Regions from separate parts of the Azohydromonas sp. genome, predicted to be linked through region 2. Evidence: predicted binding sites of a transcription regulator. Region 2 holds the regulator's gene; the other holds the start of a gene.
What was found. The regulator FNR, encoded in region 2, switches genes on or off when oxygen is low (the NO sensors DNR and NnrR bind a similar motif). The targets are predictions, from matches to a motif close to TTGATNNNNATCAA.

Region 1: PKC53_RS13775 (COX15/CtaA family protein) is a predicted target of FNR. The motif match lies at 1,251-1,264, and genes of this name have one in related genera.

What each region holds. Positions count from the first base shown of each region.
Region 1 is NZ_DAOKZA010000038.1:29,679-37,360, reverse strand. Features, by position in the region: partial or broken gene PKC53_RS13790 (cbb3-type cytochrome c oxidase subunit I) at 1-417, opposite strand, end outside; gene PKC53_RS13785 (cytochrome C oxidase subunit II) at 428-967, opposite strand; gene PKC53_RS13780 (hypothetical protein) at 1,001-1,162, opposite strand; gene PKC53_RS13775 (COX15/CtaA family protein) at 1,381-2,244, shown strand; gene PKC53_RS13770 (Crp/Fnr family transcriptional regulator) at 2,359-3,060, shown strand; gene PKC53_RS13765 (cytochrome D1 domain-containing protein) at 3,080-4,324, opposite strand; gene PKC53_RS13760 (Lrp/AsnC family transcriptional regulator) at 4,321-4,815, opposite strand; gene PKC53_RS13755 (Lrp/AsnC family transcriptional regulator) at 4,803-5,258, opposite strand; gene PKC53_RS13750 (c-type cytochrome) at 5,301-5,624, opposite strand; gene PKC53_RS13745 (cytochrome D1 domain-containing protein) at 5,691-7,406, opposite strand.
Region 2 is NZ_DAOKZA010000077.1:307-7,988, forward strand. Features, by position in the region: partial or broken gene PKC53_RS17795 (cbb3-type cytochrome c oxidase subunit I) at 1-536, shown strand, start outside; gene ccoO (cytochrome-c oxidase, cbb3-type subunit II) at 562-1,182, shown strand; gene PKC53_RS17805 (cbb3-type cytochrome c oxidase subunit 3) at 1,202-1,417, shown strand; gene ccoP (cytochrome-c oxidase, cbb3-type subunit III) at 1,410-2,324, shown strand; gene ccoG (cytochrome c oxidase accessory protein CcoG) at 2,350-3,816, shown strand; gene PKC53_RS17820 (nitrogen fixation protein FixH) at 3,816-4,079, shown strand; gene PKC53_RS17825 (hypothetical protein) at 4,162-4,437, shown strand; gene fnr (fumarate/nitrate reduction transcriptional regulator Fnr) at 4,459-5,193, opposite strand; gene hemN (oxygen-independent coproporphyrinogen III oxidase) at 5,370-6,788, shown strand; gene PKC53_RS17840 (sulfite exporter TauE/SafE family protein) at 6,808-7,557, shown strand; partial or broken gene icd (NADP-dependent isocitrate dehydrogenase) at 7,654-7,682, shown strand, end outside.

The DNA.
Region 1 (7,682 bases), on a different contig from region 2:
GGCCATCATCGGCACGTAGCTGGTCATCATCACGCTCGACGCGCCGCGGAACACCGCGACGTTGTTCAGCACCGCGCCGACGACCATCAGCACGAACGCCAGCCAGGCGATCTTCGGCGTCGCGATGCGACAGCGCAGCAGCGTCGACGACGCGAAGTACAGCACGGCGACCTCGAAGAAGATGATCCAGAAGATCAGCATGTCGATGCCGTGTGCCGTCAGCCACATGTAGAAGGTGTCGGCCGGCAGCAGGTGCACCGCGGGCCAGCGCGTCAGCACGACGCCGATGGCCAGGATGCCGCCGATCAGCAGCCAGACCACGCCGACGAAGGCGTTGGCCTTGATCAGCCACTCGGCCTGGTTCTCGAACTGCAGCCCCGATCGGGGGCAGGTCCGGTAGGTGGTGGTCACGCTCATCGCCTCCCCCTCACTTGACGTACAGGCGGCCGACCATCTGGTGATGGCCGATGCCGCAGAACTCGTTGCACACGATGGAGAACTGCCCCGACTGGTTCGGCGTCACCGTGACCACGTGCTCGAAGCCGGGCACCATCTGGATGTTGATGTTGGTCGGCTGCAGCGAGAAGCCGTGGTTGTAGTCGAGCGCCGTCAGGTGCAGCCGGTAGGTCTTGCCCTTCTCAAGCTCGAGGATCGGCCAGAAGTTCCACAGCCGCGCGATCAGGTAGACGTCGCTGCCCGGCGGCGGCGCGACCACCGGGATCTTCTCGTCGGTCTCGGTGCGCACCGTGTACTTGTCGACCATCGCCTGCGTCTTCTCGGTGAAGCGCTCGGGCGTGGTGCGGTAGGTCTCGGTGGACAGGTTCTGGTCGCCCCAGATGTGCCAGCCCACCATCATGAAGAACATGATCAGGCACCAGGTCAGCGCGATCGCGATCCACGTGCCTTCGACACGGTCGATCGGATGCTTGTACCAGAGGCGTTCGCTGGGCGGGAGGATGGCGCTCATCGTGCAGTCCCTCGTTCTTGGATGGGGCGGCGGCTACTTGCCGACCGGGATCGACAGGATGTCGATGACGCCCCACAGGTTGTAGAGCACCATCGGGATCAGCACGCCCAGGAACAGCAGCATGAACGGGTTGTCGAGCAGCTTCTGCATGAACGGCACCGGCTCGTTCTCGTCGTCGTGATGGTGTTGGCTCATCGCATCTCTCCTTGGTGCGCGGACGTGGACCGACCAGGACCGGTCCGACGGGTGCGGTGGATTGTGGAAATGGGGGCCGGTGCCCGAATTGATGCAATTCAAGAATGTCAGATATTTCTTTAAGCGCCGCCTGGGGTCAAATACCGATGCCACGACGGCGCGCGACGCTGCAGCATCGCGACAACCGAAGGTTGTGTCTGCGCGCTGCGCGCCCGTCCTTGCCTGCCCACGTCCTCGTCGATCACGCCGCACGGCGCGCGGCGCCCGCCACCGCCCTGGCGCGCGGCTGCGTGCTGCTGCTGTTCGCGGTGGCCGCGCTGAGCGCGACGCTGCGGCTGTCGCATGCGCCGCAGGCCGAGCCGCTGCTGTCGCAGGCCGTCGTCGACGTCGTGCGCGGCGCGCACCGCCTGAGCGCCAGTGCCGCGCTGCTGGTGATCGTCGCGATGCTGTGGGCGGCGCTGCGCCGGCAGCCGGGGCGCTGGACATCGGCGGCACTGCCGGCGACGCTGCTCGCGCTGGCGCTGGCGCTGGCCGTGCTCGGCGTGGCCACGCCCGGCGCCCGGCTGCCGGCGATCACGCTGGGCAACCTGCTCGGCGGCTGGCTGATGCTCGCGCTGGCCTGGCGGCTGGCCGGGCCGGCGCACGGCCGCGGCGTCGGCGGCCTGGCCGCGGTGACGGCGTCCTTGCTGCTCGCGCAGGCCGCGCTGGGGGCGATGGGCGGCGCGTCGGTCGCCGGCGCCGGCTGCGGGGGACTGGGCGAATGCCTGCAGCGCGCCGCCGACGGCGGGTGGCCGCTGTCGGCGCTGGATCCGTGGCGCGAACCCGCGGGCGCGGTCGCCGCGTCGACCGCGCGCATGCTGCACGTCGGCACCGCGGTGCTGCTGCTGCCGCTGGCCGCCGGCGTCGCCCTCGCCGCCGCCCGGCTCGGCCGGCGCGACGAGGCGACGCGGGTGCTGGCGCTGCTGGCGGCGCTGGCGCTGCTGGGCGTCGGCGTGGCCGCCTTCGGCTGGCCCTGGCCGGCCGCGCTGGCGCACAGCCTGGCCGGCACGTTGCTGTTGGCGCACCTCGTGGCGCTCGTCTGACGCGGCGACGCCCGCGTCGGCGGCCGTGGTCGGCGCGACGCCCGGCTTGATGGATGTCAACGCAACGGGCACCGCCCGGTCCACAATCGCGCCGTCCCCGTCCCGGAGCCGAACATGGAGTCCCGCCCGTTCGACGTGCCGCGGTACCTGTCGGTACTGCCGCTGTTCAACGAGCTCAGTCCCGCCGAGCTGACGAAGGTCGCCGCCGGCTGCCAGCTGCGTCGCCTGGCGCGCGGCGACATGGTGTTCCGCGTCGGCGACCCGTGCAACGAGTTCCACGTCGTCGTCACCGGCCAGGTCAAGCTGTTCGTGTTGTCGCCGGGCGGCAACGAGAAGGTCGTCGAACTGATCGGCCCGGGCCACAGCTTCGGCGAGGCCATCATGTTCACCGACCGTCCGTACATCCTCAGCGCGCAGGCACTCGCCGACACGCTGCTGCTGACGGTGGGCAAGCCGGCGGTGATCGACGAGATCAAGCGCGACCACCGCTTCGCGCTGCGCCTGCTGGCGGGCATGTCGCGCCGGCTGCACGGGCTGATCCACGACGTCGAGGCCTATGCGCTGCACTCGGGGCTGCAGCGCGTGATCGGCTACCTGCTGCGCGACCAGAGCGTCGACGGCTGCGACCCGGCGGCGGTGCAGACCGTGACGCTGCCGGTGAGCAAGGCGGTGATCGCGTCGCGGCTGTCGCTGACGCCGGAGTACTTCTCGCGCGTGCTGCACGAGCTCGAGTCCAAGGGGCTGATCGAGATCGATCGCCGCGAGATCCGCATCCTCGGCGCGAAACGGCTGGCCGAGTACCGCATGCAGGCCTGAGCTCCCGCGGCGGGTCCGGTCAGCCGCAGTCGCCGGCAGTCGGCGTGCCGTCGAGCGCGACGCGCCCGTGCAGCGCGCCGCTGGCGACGTTCCACACGACCAGCTGCGGCGCCGGCGTGCGCAGCGCCAGCGCGGCGAAGGTACCCGTCGCGTCGAAGCGCAGGCCGCCGATCGCGGCACCGTCGAACGTGTCGCTGCCGGCCGGCTCGAGGCGCTGCGCGTCGACGCGGTGCACGACGACGCGGCGCTCGCCGTCGGCCGCGACACACCAGACCCACGGCGAGCCCGGCGGCGCGTGCAGCGTGCCGTCGCGTGACGGCGCGGGCACGCTGCCGATCAGGTCGCCGCGCCGCAGGCCCACCAGGCTCCAGCGCGCCGCGTCGCGGTGCGGCAGCAGCAGCGCGCGATCGCCGCGGTGCCCGACCACCGCCCCCGCGCCCGGGCGCGGCGCGTCGGCCAGCGCGACCGCGGCGATCGCACGGCGGATGTCGAGGTTGTGCGTCAGCACCACGTCGCCGCCGTCGGCGCCGCGCGTGCGCGCCAGCACCTGCGGGCGCAGCGGGTCGACGAACGGGTCGGCCAGCGGGGCGGCCAGCGGCGAGCGGCGCACGCCGAGGAAGCCGGCGCTGGGAATCGCCTCGCCCATGCGGAAGTCGTGCACCAGCCCGTCGTAGATCGGCTCGGCCTGCGGGTCCAGCGAAATCTCCCACAGCTCGGGCAGGTCGCGCAGCGCGACGACGAAGCTGCGCCGCGCGGCGTGCGCCGCCACCGCGGCGACGCGCGAAGGCAGGCGCTTCGCGAGGTCGGCCACCGCGTAGCGGCGCAACAGCTGCAGCCGGTCGTCGACGATCACCAGCGCCGGCGCATCGGCATCGGCGGCGATCAGGTGCTGCGCGTCGCCGGACCACGCCAGCGCACCGATGCGGCCGAGCAACGCCGCTCTCGCCAGCCAGCGGCCGGTGCACGCGTCGAGCAGCGCCAGCGCGCCGTCGCCGCCGCCGAGCGCGAAGCGTGCGCCGGACGGGTCGGTCGCACCGACCATGGCGGCCGCGATCGGCACGCGGTGACGCAGCCGCAGCGCGCGGGCGTCGACGCTGCACGCGAACGCCGCGTCGGCGACGACGACGAGGTGCGGCGCCGTGCGCGCCGCGGCGTCCCCCGGCGCGGCCGGCGCCGGCCGGGGCCGACCGGCGCCCAGCGCGGCGCCGAGCGCGCCACCGGCGAACCGGCGGCGCGACCAGCCGCGCGTGGGTGCGTCGTTCACGGCGCGCGCTTGAGCACGCGTTCGCGGTGCAGCACCTCGTGGCCGCGGCAGGCGTCGGCGAGCAGGCACAGGATCTGCAGCACGCCGCGGTCGATCTCGGCGGTGTCGCGGCCGTGCAGCACGGCGAACAGGTTGTACGGCCAGTCGGGCGCGCGGCGCGGGCGGCGGCAGCAGCGCAGCACGAAGCCGAACGCGGCCACCTTGTCGCCGAGTTCGTCGACGCGGCGGTCGTCGACGTCCCACACGCTCAGCGCGTGGCGGCCCAGGCCGACCTGCTGCGCGTCGGGCAGCACGCCGATGCGCAGCAGCGCGCCGTCGCGCAGCAGCGTGCCGAGCCGCGCGCGCACCTGCGCGCCGCTGGTGCCGAGCCGGCGGGCGATCTCGTCGTAGGGGCGCGACACCAGCGGCAGCCCGTCGCGCGTGGCCTCGAGCAGCCGGCGGTCGAAGTCGGCGAGGGCCGCAGCGCGGCCGGGGCGGGTCACAGCAGCCACAGCAGCGTCCCCGCGTAGCTGATCTCGTGCGGCAGCACGAGCAGCGGCGCGCCGATGCGTGCCGCCGCCTGCGCGCACGCCGCGTCGAGCGCGAGCGCCGACTCGGCGACCAGCGCGAACCACAGGTTGTAGCGGTGCCGGCGCTGCTCGGCGTGCACGACCGACGGCAGCGTGCAAACGCGCGCGGCCACCGCGTCGACCTCGTCGCCGGGCACCTGCGCGCCGATCAGCGCCGAGCGCCGCGACCCGCCCGTCGCGTGCGGCACCTGCGGCACCGGCGCGCCGATCACGCCGAGGTCGTGCAACCGGCGCAGCCGCGCGAGCACCTGCGCCTCGCCGAGGCCCAGTTCGGCGGCGACATCGGCGTACGGCGTGGCCGACAGCGGGAAGTCGGTGGCCAGCCTGGCGATGAGCTGCGCGTCGGTCGTGTCGAGCGCCGGCATCGTGCTGCGCCCCCGGCGTCGGTCGACCTCGGCGCGCGCCGCTCAGGTGGTCGACAGGATGAACTGGATGCCGGCCTTGAGCGCGTCGTCGCTGATCTTGTCCGGCCCGGTGGGCGGCATCGGCACGGGGCCCCACACGCCCTTGCCGCCGGCGCGGACCTTGGCCGCCAGGTCGGCGACCACGTCCTTGCCCTTGTACTTGGCGGCGATGTCCTTGAACGCCGGGCCGACCATCTTCTTGTCCTTCGCGTGGCAGGCCATGCAGCCGGCCTTGGTCAGGTCGGCCTGCGCGTCGGCGTGCGCGGGCAGCGCGAAGGCCGCGGCGAGCAGCGCGGCGGCGAACAGCGAGGCTGGGGTCTTCTTCATCGGGCAATCTCCAGGCAAAGGGAAGGCGCCGCGCGCCCTTGGCAGGCCCGCGGCGCCGCTCACGCGTCAGTAGACGTCGTGCTGCGTGTTGTAGACGTTGAAGTGGCCGGTCGGCGTGATCAGCTTCGGGTCCTTGATCACGGCCTTCAGCTTGAGCGTCTTGTCGTCGACGACGACCAGCGCGCTCTCCTTGTTCTTCGCCGACCACACCGCGAACCAGACCTCGTCACCCGCCTTGTTGTACTCGGGCTGCACGACGCGCTTGGCGCCGTCGTCCTTCAGATCGGCCCACTGGGCGATCGGCAGCACGGTGAAGCCCTTGTCGAGGTTGGTGATGTCGAACACCGCCACCGACTGCGAGATCGCCGGATCGGGGTTCAGCGGCGTGTCGACGTACAGGTGCTTGGACTTCGGGTGCGTCTTGATGAACAGCGACCCGCCGCCCTGGCCCTTGAGCATCTGCACGACCTTGAAGCCTTCCTTGCGCTTCGGGTCGGTGCTGATCAGCGCGATCTGCTCGTCACCGAGGTGGCTGGTGGCCCACACCGGCCCGTGTTTCGGGTGCTTGAAGTTCGCGCCGCGGCCCGGGTGCGGGATCTTGCCCACGTCGATCAGCGCCTGCAGCTTGCCGTCCTTCGCGTCGATCGCGGCGATCTTGTTGCTGTTGTTCGCCGCCACCAGGAAGTAGCGCTTGCTGGCGTCCCAGCCACCGTCGTGCAGGAAGCGCGCCGAGCCGATCTCGGTCATCTTCAGCGCGTTCAGGTTCGAGTAGTCGACCAGCAGCGACTTGCCCGTTTCCTTGACGTTGACGATGAACTCGGGCTTGAAGTGGCTGGCGACGATCGCGGCCACGCGAGGCTCGGGGTGGAACTCCTGCGTGTCGACCGTCATGCCGCGGGTGCTGACGATCTTCTTCGGCTCGAGCGTGTCGCCGTCCATGATGACGAACTGCGGCGGCCAGTAGGTGCCGGCGATCGCGAGCTTGTCCTCGTAGCCCTTGAACTTGCTCGTGTCGACGCTGCGCGCCTCGAGGCCGACGCGGATCTCGGCGACGTTGTCGGGCTTGGCCATCCACAGGTCGATCATGTTGACCTTCGCGTCGCGCCCGACCACGAACAGGTAGCGGCCCGACGCCGACATGCGCGAGATGTGCACCGCGTAGCCGGTGGTGATGATGTTGATGATCTTCTTCGTGTCGCCGTCGACCAGCGCGATCTCGCCGGTGTCGCGCAGCGTCGTCGAGAAGATGTTGGAGATGTTGTAGTTGTTCTCCTTTTTCTTCGGGCGCTTCTCGGGCGGCACGATGACCTTCCAGGTGGCCTTCATCTCGGCCATCCCGAACTCCGGCGGCATCGGCGGGTCGTGCTGGATGTACCGCGCCATCATGTCGACTTCCTTCTCGGTCATCTCGCCCGAGGTCTGCCAGTTCGGCATGCCGGCCGGCGAGCCGTAGGCGATGAACACCTTCAGGTAGTCGGTGCCCTTGCCGAGCGTGATGTCGGGGGTCAGCGGCTTGCCGGTGGCGCCCTTGCGCAGCACCCCGTGGCAGCCGGCGCAGCGCTCGAAGTAGATCTTGCGCGAGGCGTCGAACTCGGCCTGCGTCATCGGCGGGGCCTTCGGGTTCGTCGACTGGTACATCGCCTCGCCGGCCAGCGGCGAGGCGCCGGCCTGGTACTTCAGTTCGGCCTCCGTGACGGGCTTCTGGTCGGCGGCGTGCACGCCCAGCGCGAGCGCGGCCGCCAGCGCGGCTGCCGCGTGGTGAAGTCTGTATCGCGTTCTCATGGATGCGTCCTTTGGGTTGTCGCAGGAGTGGAAATCGGGGTCGGGAACCGTGTCGCTCGGCGCGGGCCGATGGGCCTGCACCCGTTGGACCGCATGTTCGCGTTCGCCTTAGGGATTACCTTGATCTGGTTAAAGCCCCGGCGCGCTGTATTCGGCCTGCGACAGCCGACGCGATGTTTGACGGAAGTCAAGTGACGCCGAATGGGCAGCGACAAGCTGTCGCACGCGCGTCACGGCGTGCGCGTACGGCCCGTGGACCCGCGCGATGCGAGCCGC
Region 2 (7,682 bases):
GGTACAAGCTGCGCGACGACCCGATCCTGAAGTTCCTGATCGTCTCGCTGTCGTTCTACGGCATGTCGACCTTCGAAGGGCCGATGATGTCGATCAAGACGGTCAACGCGCTGTCGCACTACACGGACTGGACCGTGGGCCACGTGCACAGCGGCGCGCTGGGCTGGGTGGGCCTGATCTCGATGGGCTCGCTGTACTACCTGATCCCGCGCATGTACGGCAAGAAGCAGATGTTCAGCACGCGCGCGATCGAACTGCACTTCTGGATCGCGACGATCGGCATCGTGCTGTACATCGCGGCGATGTGGATCGCCGGGGTGATGCAGGGCCTGATGTGGCGCGCGGTCAACCCCGACGGCACGCTGGTCTACAGCTTCGTCGAGAGCGTGAAGGCGACGTATCCGTTCTACGTGATCCGCCTCGGTGGCGGCCTGCTGTACCTGAGCGGGATGCTGATCATGAGCTGGAACGTGATCATGACGATCAAGAGCAGCAAGCCCGTGCAGGCGCCGGTGCCGCTGCCGGCGCACGCCTGATCCGGGCCGACAGGAGAGACATCCCATGGCACAACACGCGACACCCAGCGGTCACGAGAAGATCGAGACCAGCAACTTCCTGATGATCGTGCTGATCCTGATCACCGTCTCGATCGGCGGCATCGTCGAGATCGTCCCGCTGTTCTTCCAGAAGTCGACGACGCAGCCGGTCGAGGGCTTGAAGCCCTACACCGCGCTGCAGCTCGCCGGGCGCGACATCTACATCCGCGAGGGCTGCTACAACTGCCACTCGCAGATGGTGCGGCCGTTCCGCGCCGAGACGCTGCGCTACGGGCACTACTCGCTGGCCGGCGAGTTCGTCTACGACCATCCGTTCCAGTGGGGCAGCAAGCGCACCGGCCCCGACCTGCACCGCGTCGGCGGCCGCTACAGCGACGAGTGGCACCGCGTGCACCTGAACAACCCGCGCGACCTGGTGCCCGAGTCGAACATGCCGGCGTACCCCTGGCTCGAACGCAACGCCGTCGATGCCGCGTCGATGGCCTCGCGCATGACGGCACTGCGGCGCCTGGGCGTGCCCTACGGCGACGACGAGGTCGCCAAGGCCGCCGACGAGCTCAAGGGCAAGACCGAGATGGATGCGGTGATCGCCTACCTGCAGGTGCTCGGCACCGCGGTCAAGTAGCGAGCGCCGGAGCATGACCATGGACGTCAACGACTGGCGCAGCCTCGTGACCACGCTCGGCCTCGTGCTGTTCCTCGCGCTCGTCGCGTGGACCTGGAGCGCGAAGCGCCGCCGTGCGCACGACGACGCCGCGCGACTGCCGTTTCTGGACAGCGGGCTGGCCGACGGCGCGCCCGCCCCGGGTGGGAAGGCCCGGGCCGAAGAATCAACGAATGCTGGAGGACGCCGTGAGTGATTTCGTCAACAGCGGCTGGTCGATCTTCGTCGCGGTGGTGACGGTGGTCAGCCTGCTCGCTTGCCTGGGCTTGCTGATCATCGCGGCCAGGCGGCGCGTGATGGCCAACGACAACACCACCGGTCACGTCTGGGACGAGGACCTGCGCGAGATGAACAACCCGCTGCCGCGCTGGTGGATGGGGCTGTTCGTGATCACCGTGGTCTTCAGCGGCGTGTACCTCGCCGTCTACCCGGGGCTGGGCAGCTTCCAGGGCTCGGCGAGCTGGACCTCGGTCGACCAGTACCAGAAGGAGCGCGAGCGCCTCGAGGCGTCGATGGCGCCGGTGTACGCGAAGTACGCCGCGCTCGACGCCGCCGCGCTGGCCAAGGACACCCAGGCGATGGAGATCGGTCAGCGGCTGTTCCTGAACAACTGCGCGCAGTGCCATGGCTCCGACGGCCGCGGCAGCCTCGGTTTCCCGAACCTGACCGACGGCGAGTGGATGTACGGCGGCGCCCACGAGCAGATCAAGGAGTCGATCGCCAACGGCCGCAACGGCGTGATGCCGCCGATGGCCGAGGCGGTGGGTTCGGGCGAGGACGTGCGCAACGTTGCGCACTACGTGCTCAGCCTGTCGGGCACCGCGCACAACTCGGTGTACGCGCAGCTGGGCCGGGCGAAGTTCGCGGCCTGCGCGGCCTGCCACGGCGCCGACGGCAAGGGCAACACCGCGATGGGTGCACCCGACCTGACGAACAACGTGTGGCTGCACGGCTGGGGCGAGGCGGCGATCGTGCGCGCGATCACCAACGGCATCAACAACATGATGCCGGCGCAGGGCCGGCTGCTGACCGCCGAGCAGATCCACGTGCTCGGCGCCTACGTCTGGAGCCTGTCGCAGCCGACGCAGGTGGCCCGGCAGTGACGGTGGCCGCGCCGGCGAGTCCGCGATGAGCAGTTCCGGGCCCGTGCCGGCCGCGGCGCCGAACGCCGCACCTTCGCCCGGCGGCGACAGCGCCGCCGAGCTGGTGTCGCTGTACCAGAAGCAGCGCAAGATCTACGCGCGGGCGGTCAGCGGCTGGTTCGCCGGCTGGCGCTGGGCGCTGGTGTGGCTGACGCAGCTGGTGTTCTACGGGCTGCCCTGGCTCGACTGGAACGCGCGCCAGGCGGTGCTGTTCGACCTCGCGTCGCGGCGCTTCTACATCTTCGGGCTGGTGCTGTACCCGCAGGACTTCATCTACCTGACGGCGCTGCTGATCATCTCGGCGTACGGCCTGTTCCTGTTCACCGCGGTGGCCGGGCGCCTGTGGTGCGGCTTCGCGTGCCCGCAGACCGTCTACACCGAGATCTTCATGTGGGTCGAGCGGCGTTTCGAGGGCGACCGCATGCAGCGCATGAAGCGCGACGCCGGCCCCTGGAGCCTCGACCGCACCTGGCGCGCGGTGGCCAAGCAGGTGGCGTGGGTGGCGATCGGGCTGTGGACCGGCATCACCTTCGTCGGCTACTTCACGCCGATCCGCGAACTGGTGCCGGCCGTCGCCGGTTTCGGGCTCGGGCCGTGGGAGACCTTCTGGGTGCTGTTCTACGGCTTCGCGACCTACGGCAACGCCGGCTACATGCGCGAGCAGGTGTGCAAGTACATGTGTCCGTACGCGCGCTTCCAGAGCGCGATGTTCGACAAGGACACGATGATCATCAGCTACGACGCCGAGCGTGGCGAGCCGCGCGGCACGCGCGGGCGCAAGACCGACCTGAAGGCGGCCAACCTGGGGCACTGCATCGACTGCGGGCTGTGCGTGCAGGTGTGTCCGACCGGCATCGACATCCGCAAGGGCCTGCAGTACGAGTGCATCGGCTGCGCCGCCTGCGTCGACGTGTGCGACGGCGTGATGGACAAGATGCAGTACCCGCGCGGGCTGATCCGCTACGCGACGCAGAACGGCATGACCCACCACTGGAGCCGTGCGCAGATGCTGGCGCGCGTGCTGCGCCCGCGCGTGCTGGTCTACACCGCGGTGCTGGTGCTGGTCGCCGGCGCGTTGCTGACGAGCGTCGCGCTGCGCAGTCCGTTTCGGGTCGACGTCGTGCGCGACCGCGCCTCGCTGGCGCGGCTGGTCGACGCCGGCCACATCGAGAACGTCTACCGGCTTCAGGTGATGAACGCCACCGAGCGCGAGCAGCGCTACACCGTCGGCGTGCGCGGCATGGACGGTGCGCAGGTCGACGCCGGCGGCGAGGTGCGGGTGGGGCCGGCGCAGGCGCGCTGGGTGCCCACCGCGGTGCGCATCCCGCCGCAGGCCGCGCAGGCGCTGGGCAGCGGCGCGCACCCGGTCGAGTTCGTCATCGAACGCGTCGCCGACGGCGACCAGGCGGCGGCACGGGTGGTGGAGAAGTCCACCTTCGTTGTGCCGCGCTGATGGCCACCATCCACGAGGAGAACCGCATGCGCCACAAGGATGCCGCCCCGAAGCCGACGCCCTGGTGGCGGGTGGGCATGGTCTGGCTGGTGATCGGCGGCCCGCTGACCGTCGTCGTCGCCGGCATCGTCACCGCGGTGATCGCGGTGCGCGGCGCCGACCCGGTGCTCGACACGTCGGCGCGGCGTGCATCGATGGCGCCGACCGCGACGTCGCCGGCGGTGCAGGCGCGCAACCACGCGGCCACGCCGCCGTCGCGATGAGCGCCGCCACCCGGCCGCCCGAAGGCGGCGCCCGTGCTGCATCGGGGACGACGTGGCCGCGCAGCGACAGGAGGGCCGTCGCGTGAGCACCGCGAGCATCGGCCGGCGCCTGCAGACCGTGCTGTGGCCGGCGTTCCTGATGGCCGGCGTGCTCGAGATGCTGGTGTTCGCCGTCGTCGACCCCGGCAGCCTGCACGGCTTCGGCGGCGCTTCGCTCGACTGGCCGCCGCTGGCGGTCTACAGCGTGGCGTTCCTGGTGTTCTGGGCGGTCATCGCCGCAGCCGGCTTCATCAGCCAACTGCTCGCCTGCTCGGCGCGCGACATCAACGAGGGGCGGATGTCGCCCGACGGCCCCTGATCGCGCCCGGCGGGCACGCGCTCAGCAGGTGGCGCCGTTGACCAGCTGCTGTAGCCCGGCCTGGTCGATGATCGTGATCTGCCGCTGCTTGACCTCGAGCAGGCCGTCGTCCTGGAACTTCGAGAAGGTGCGGCTCACGGTCTCGAGCTTCAGCCCCAGGTAGCTGCCGATCTCCTCGCGCGTCATGCGCAGGATCAGCGACGTGCCCGAGAAGCCTCGGGCCTGCAGCCGCTGCGTCAGGTTCAGCAGGAACGCGGCCAGGCGTTCCTCGGCGCGCATGCTGCCCAGCAGCAGCATCACGCCGTGGTCGCGCACGATCTCGCGGCTCATGATGCGGTGGAACTGGTGCTGCAGGTTGTTGAACTCGCGCGACAGCCGCTCCAGCTCCTCGAACGGGATCACGCACACCTGCGAGTCCTCGAGCGCGACCGCGTCGACCGTGTGGCGGTCGGTGCCGATGCCGTCGAGCCCGAGCAGCTCGCCGGCCATCTGGAACCCGGTGACCTGGTCGCGTCCGTCCTCGGCGGTGACGCAGGTCTTGAAGAAACCGGTGCGCACCGCGTACAGCGACTGGAACGCGTCGCCGCTGCGGAACAGCTGGTCGCCGCGGGCGACGCTGCGCCGCGTGGCCACCAGCGTGTCGAGGTGCTCGAGGTCGTGACTGTTCAGTCCGACCGGCAGGCACAGCTCGCGCAGGCTGCAACTGGAGCAGGCGACCTTGAACGAATCGGGGCGGATCGGGGGCTGGGTGGTCATGGGGCGAGGCGGCGGTGCGTGAAGCCGAGGCGAACGGGTCGGTGTCGACAGGGGACCGGTGGGCTCGATGGACCGCATGATATGCCTCAAACCAGCCGGGATTCTTGGTTGTCGGCGCGCACCCCCACTTGATGCATGTCAACCCCTCGGTCCACCGCTTTGGCACAGTCGGCGGCATGCAAGATCTGGTCGAACAGGACGCGCCGGTCGAGCCGGTGCTGTCCGAGGCGCTGCTGGCCCGGCTCGACAAGCCGGGGCCGCGCTACACCTCGTACCCCACCGCCGACCGCTTCGTCGAGGCCTTCGGGCCGGCCGAGTATGCGCAGGCGCTGGCGCAGCGCGCGCAGGGCGCCACCGTCGGCGGTACGCCGCCGCTGTCGGTGTACGTGCACATCCCGTTCTGCGAGTCGGTGTGTTACTACTGCGCCTGCAACAAGGTCATCACGCGTCACCACGAGCGCGCCGAGCAGTACCTGGACGCGCTCGACGTCGAGATCGGGCTGCACGTGCAGGCGCTGGGCACGGGCCAGTCGGTGTCGCAGCTGCACTTCGGCGGCGGCTCGCCGACCTTCCTCAGCGACGCCGAGATCGACCAGCTGATGGGCTCGCTGCGGCGCGCCTTCCGCATCGCGCCGGGCGCCGAGGTGTCGATCGAGGTCGATCCGCGCACCGTCACCGCCGAGCGCCTGGCGCAGCTCGCGCGCGCCGGCTTCAACCGCATCAGCTTCGGCGTGCAGGACTTCGACCCCGACGTGCAGAAGGCGGTGCACCGCGTGCAGTCGTTCGAGATGGTGCGCGACCTGATGGCAAGCGCGCGTGCGCTGGGCTTCGAGTCGACCAACGTCGACCTGATCTACGGTCTGCCGCGGCAGACGCCGGCCTCGCTGGCGCGCACCATCGCCCAGGTCGGCGAGCTGCGCCCGGACCGCATCGCGCTGTACGCGTACGCGCACCTGCCGCAGCGGTTCAAGCCGCAGCGCCGCATCGACCCGGCGCAGCTGCCGCCGCCGGCCGACCGCGTGACGATGCTCGGCAACGCGATCCGCGGCTTCCTCGGCATGGGCTACGCGTACATCGGCATGGACCACTTCGCGCTGCCCGGCGACTCGCTGGCGGTGGCCAAGCGCCAGGGTCGGCTGCACCGCAACTTCCAGGGCTACAGCACGCAGCCGGACTGCGACCTGATCGGCCTGGGCGTGTCGGCGATCGGGCGCATCGGCGCGACCTACAGCCAGAACGTGAAGACGCTGCCGCAGTACTACGACGCGATGCGCCAGCAGCTGTTTCCCACCGAACGCGGGCTGGCGCTCAGCCGCGACGACCTGGTGCGCCGCGCGGTGATCATGGCGCTGATGTGCCAGGGCAGGGTCGACTTCGAGTCGATCGAGCTGGCGCACCTGCTGCGCTTTCGCGACTACTTCGCCAGCGAGCTCGAGCAGCTGCGCTCGCTGGCCGAGATGGGGCTCGTCGAGATCGACGCCGAGGGCGTGTCGGTGACGCCGCTGGGCTGGTACTTCGTGCGCGCCGTGGCGATGACCTTCGACCGATACCTGCAGGCCGACCGCACGCGCGAGCGCTTCTCCCGCATCATCTGACCCGCCGCGGCACTGGCTGGTGGACACCGCCCTTGCGCTGAGCGCGCTGCTGATGGGCCTGGCCGGCTCGCCGCACTGCGTGGCGATGTGCGGCGCCGCCTGCGCCGGCATCGCCGGGCGCTGCGGCGGTGCACGCCCGCAGCGCGCGCTGCTGGCGCTGCACCTGGGCCGGCTGCTCAGCTACGCCGCCGGCGGCGCCGTGGTGGCCGTCGGCGTCGGCGCGCTGGCCGACATCGCCGCCTGGTCGCCGGCACTGCGCCCGCTGTGGACGCTGGTGCACGCCGCGGCGCTGGCGCTGGGGGTGTGGCTGCTGTGGCACGGCCGGCAGCCGGCTTTCCTCGACAACCTCGGGCGAGGCACGTCGCGCGAGCTGGCGGCCGCCGGTGCGCCGGCGGCCGCCGGCGGTGCACCGCAACCGGTGCACGGCCCGACGCCGCGGCGCGCGCGCTGGCCCGGCCCGCTGAAGGCCGGCGCCGCCGGCGCGCTGTGGCTGGCCTGGCCCTGTGGGCTGCTGCACTCGGCGCTGGTGATGGCCGCGCTGGGCCACGGCGCGGTCGGCGGCGCGTCGATCATGGCCGCGTTCGCCGTCGGCACGTCGGTCGGGCTGTGGGTCGGGCCGGCGCTGTGGTGGCGCATCGGCGCGCCCGGTGCCGGCTGGCTGGCCGGCGGCGGCGCGGTGCGGCTGGCCGGGCTCGGGCTCGCGGCGGCGTCGGCGTGGGCGCTCGGGCACGACCTGGGCGCCAAGGTGCTCGCGTACTGCCTGTCGTGAGCGCGCCCGCGCCCGGCGCGCGTCAGGCCGCCGACAGCCCGCGGCATAGAATCGTCGGCCAGCTGTAGCGCACCCCCCACCACGGAGCCCGGATCCATGTACCAGCACATCAAGGTGCCCGCGAG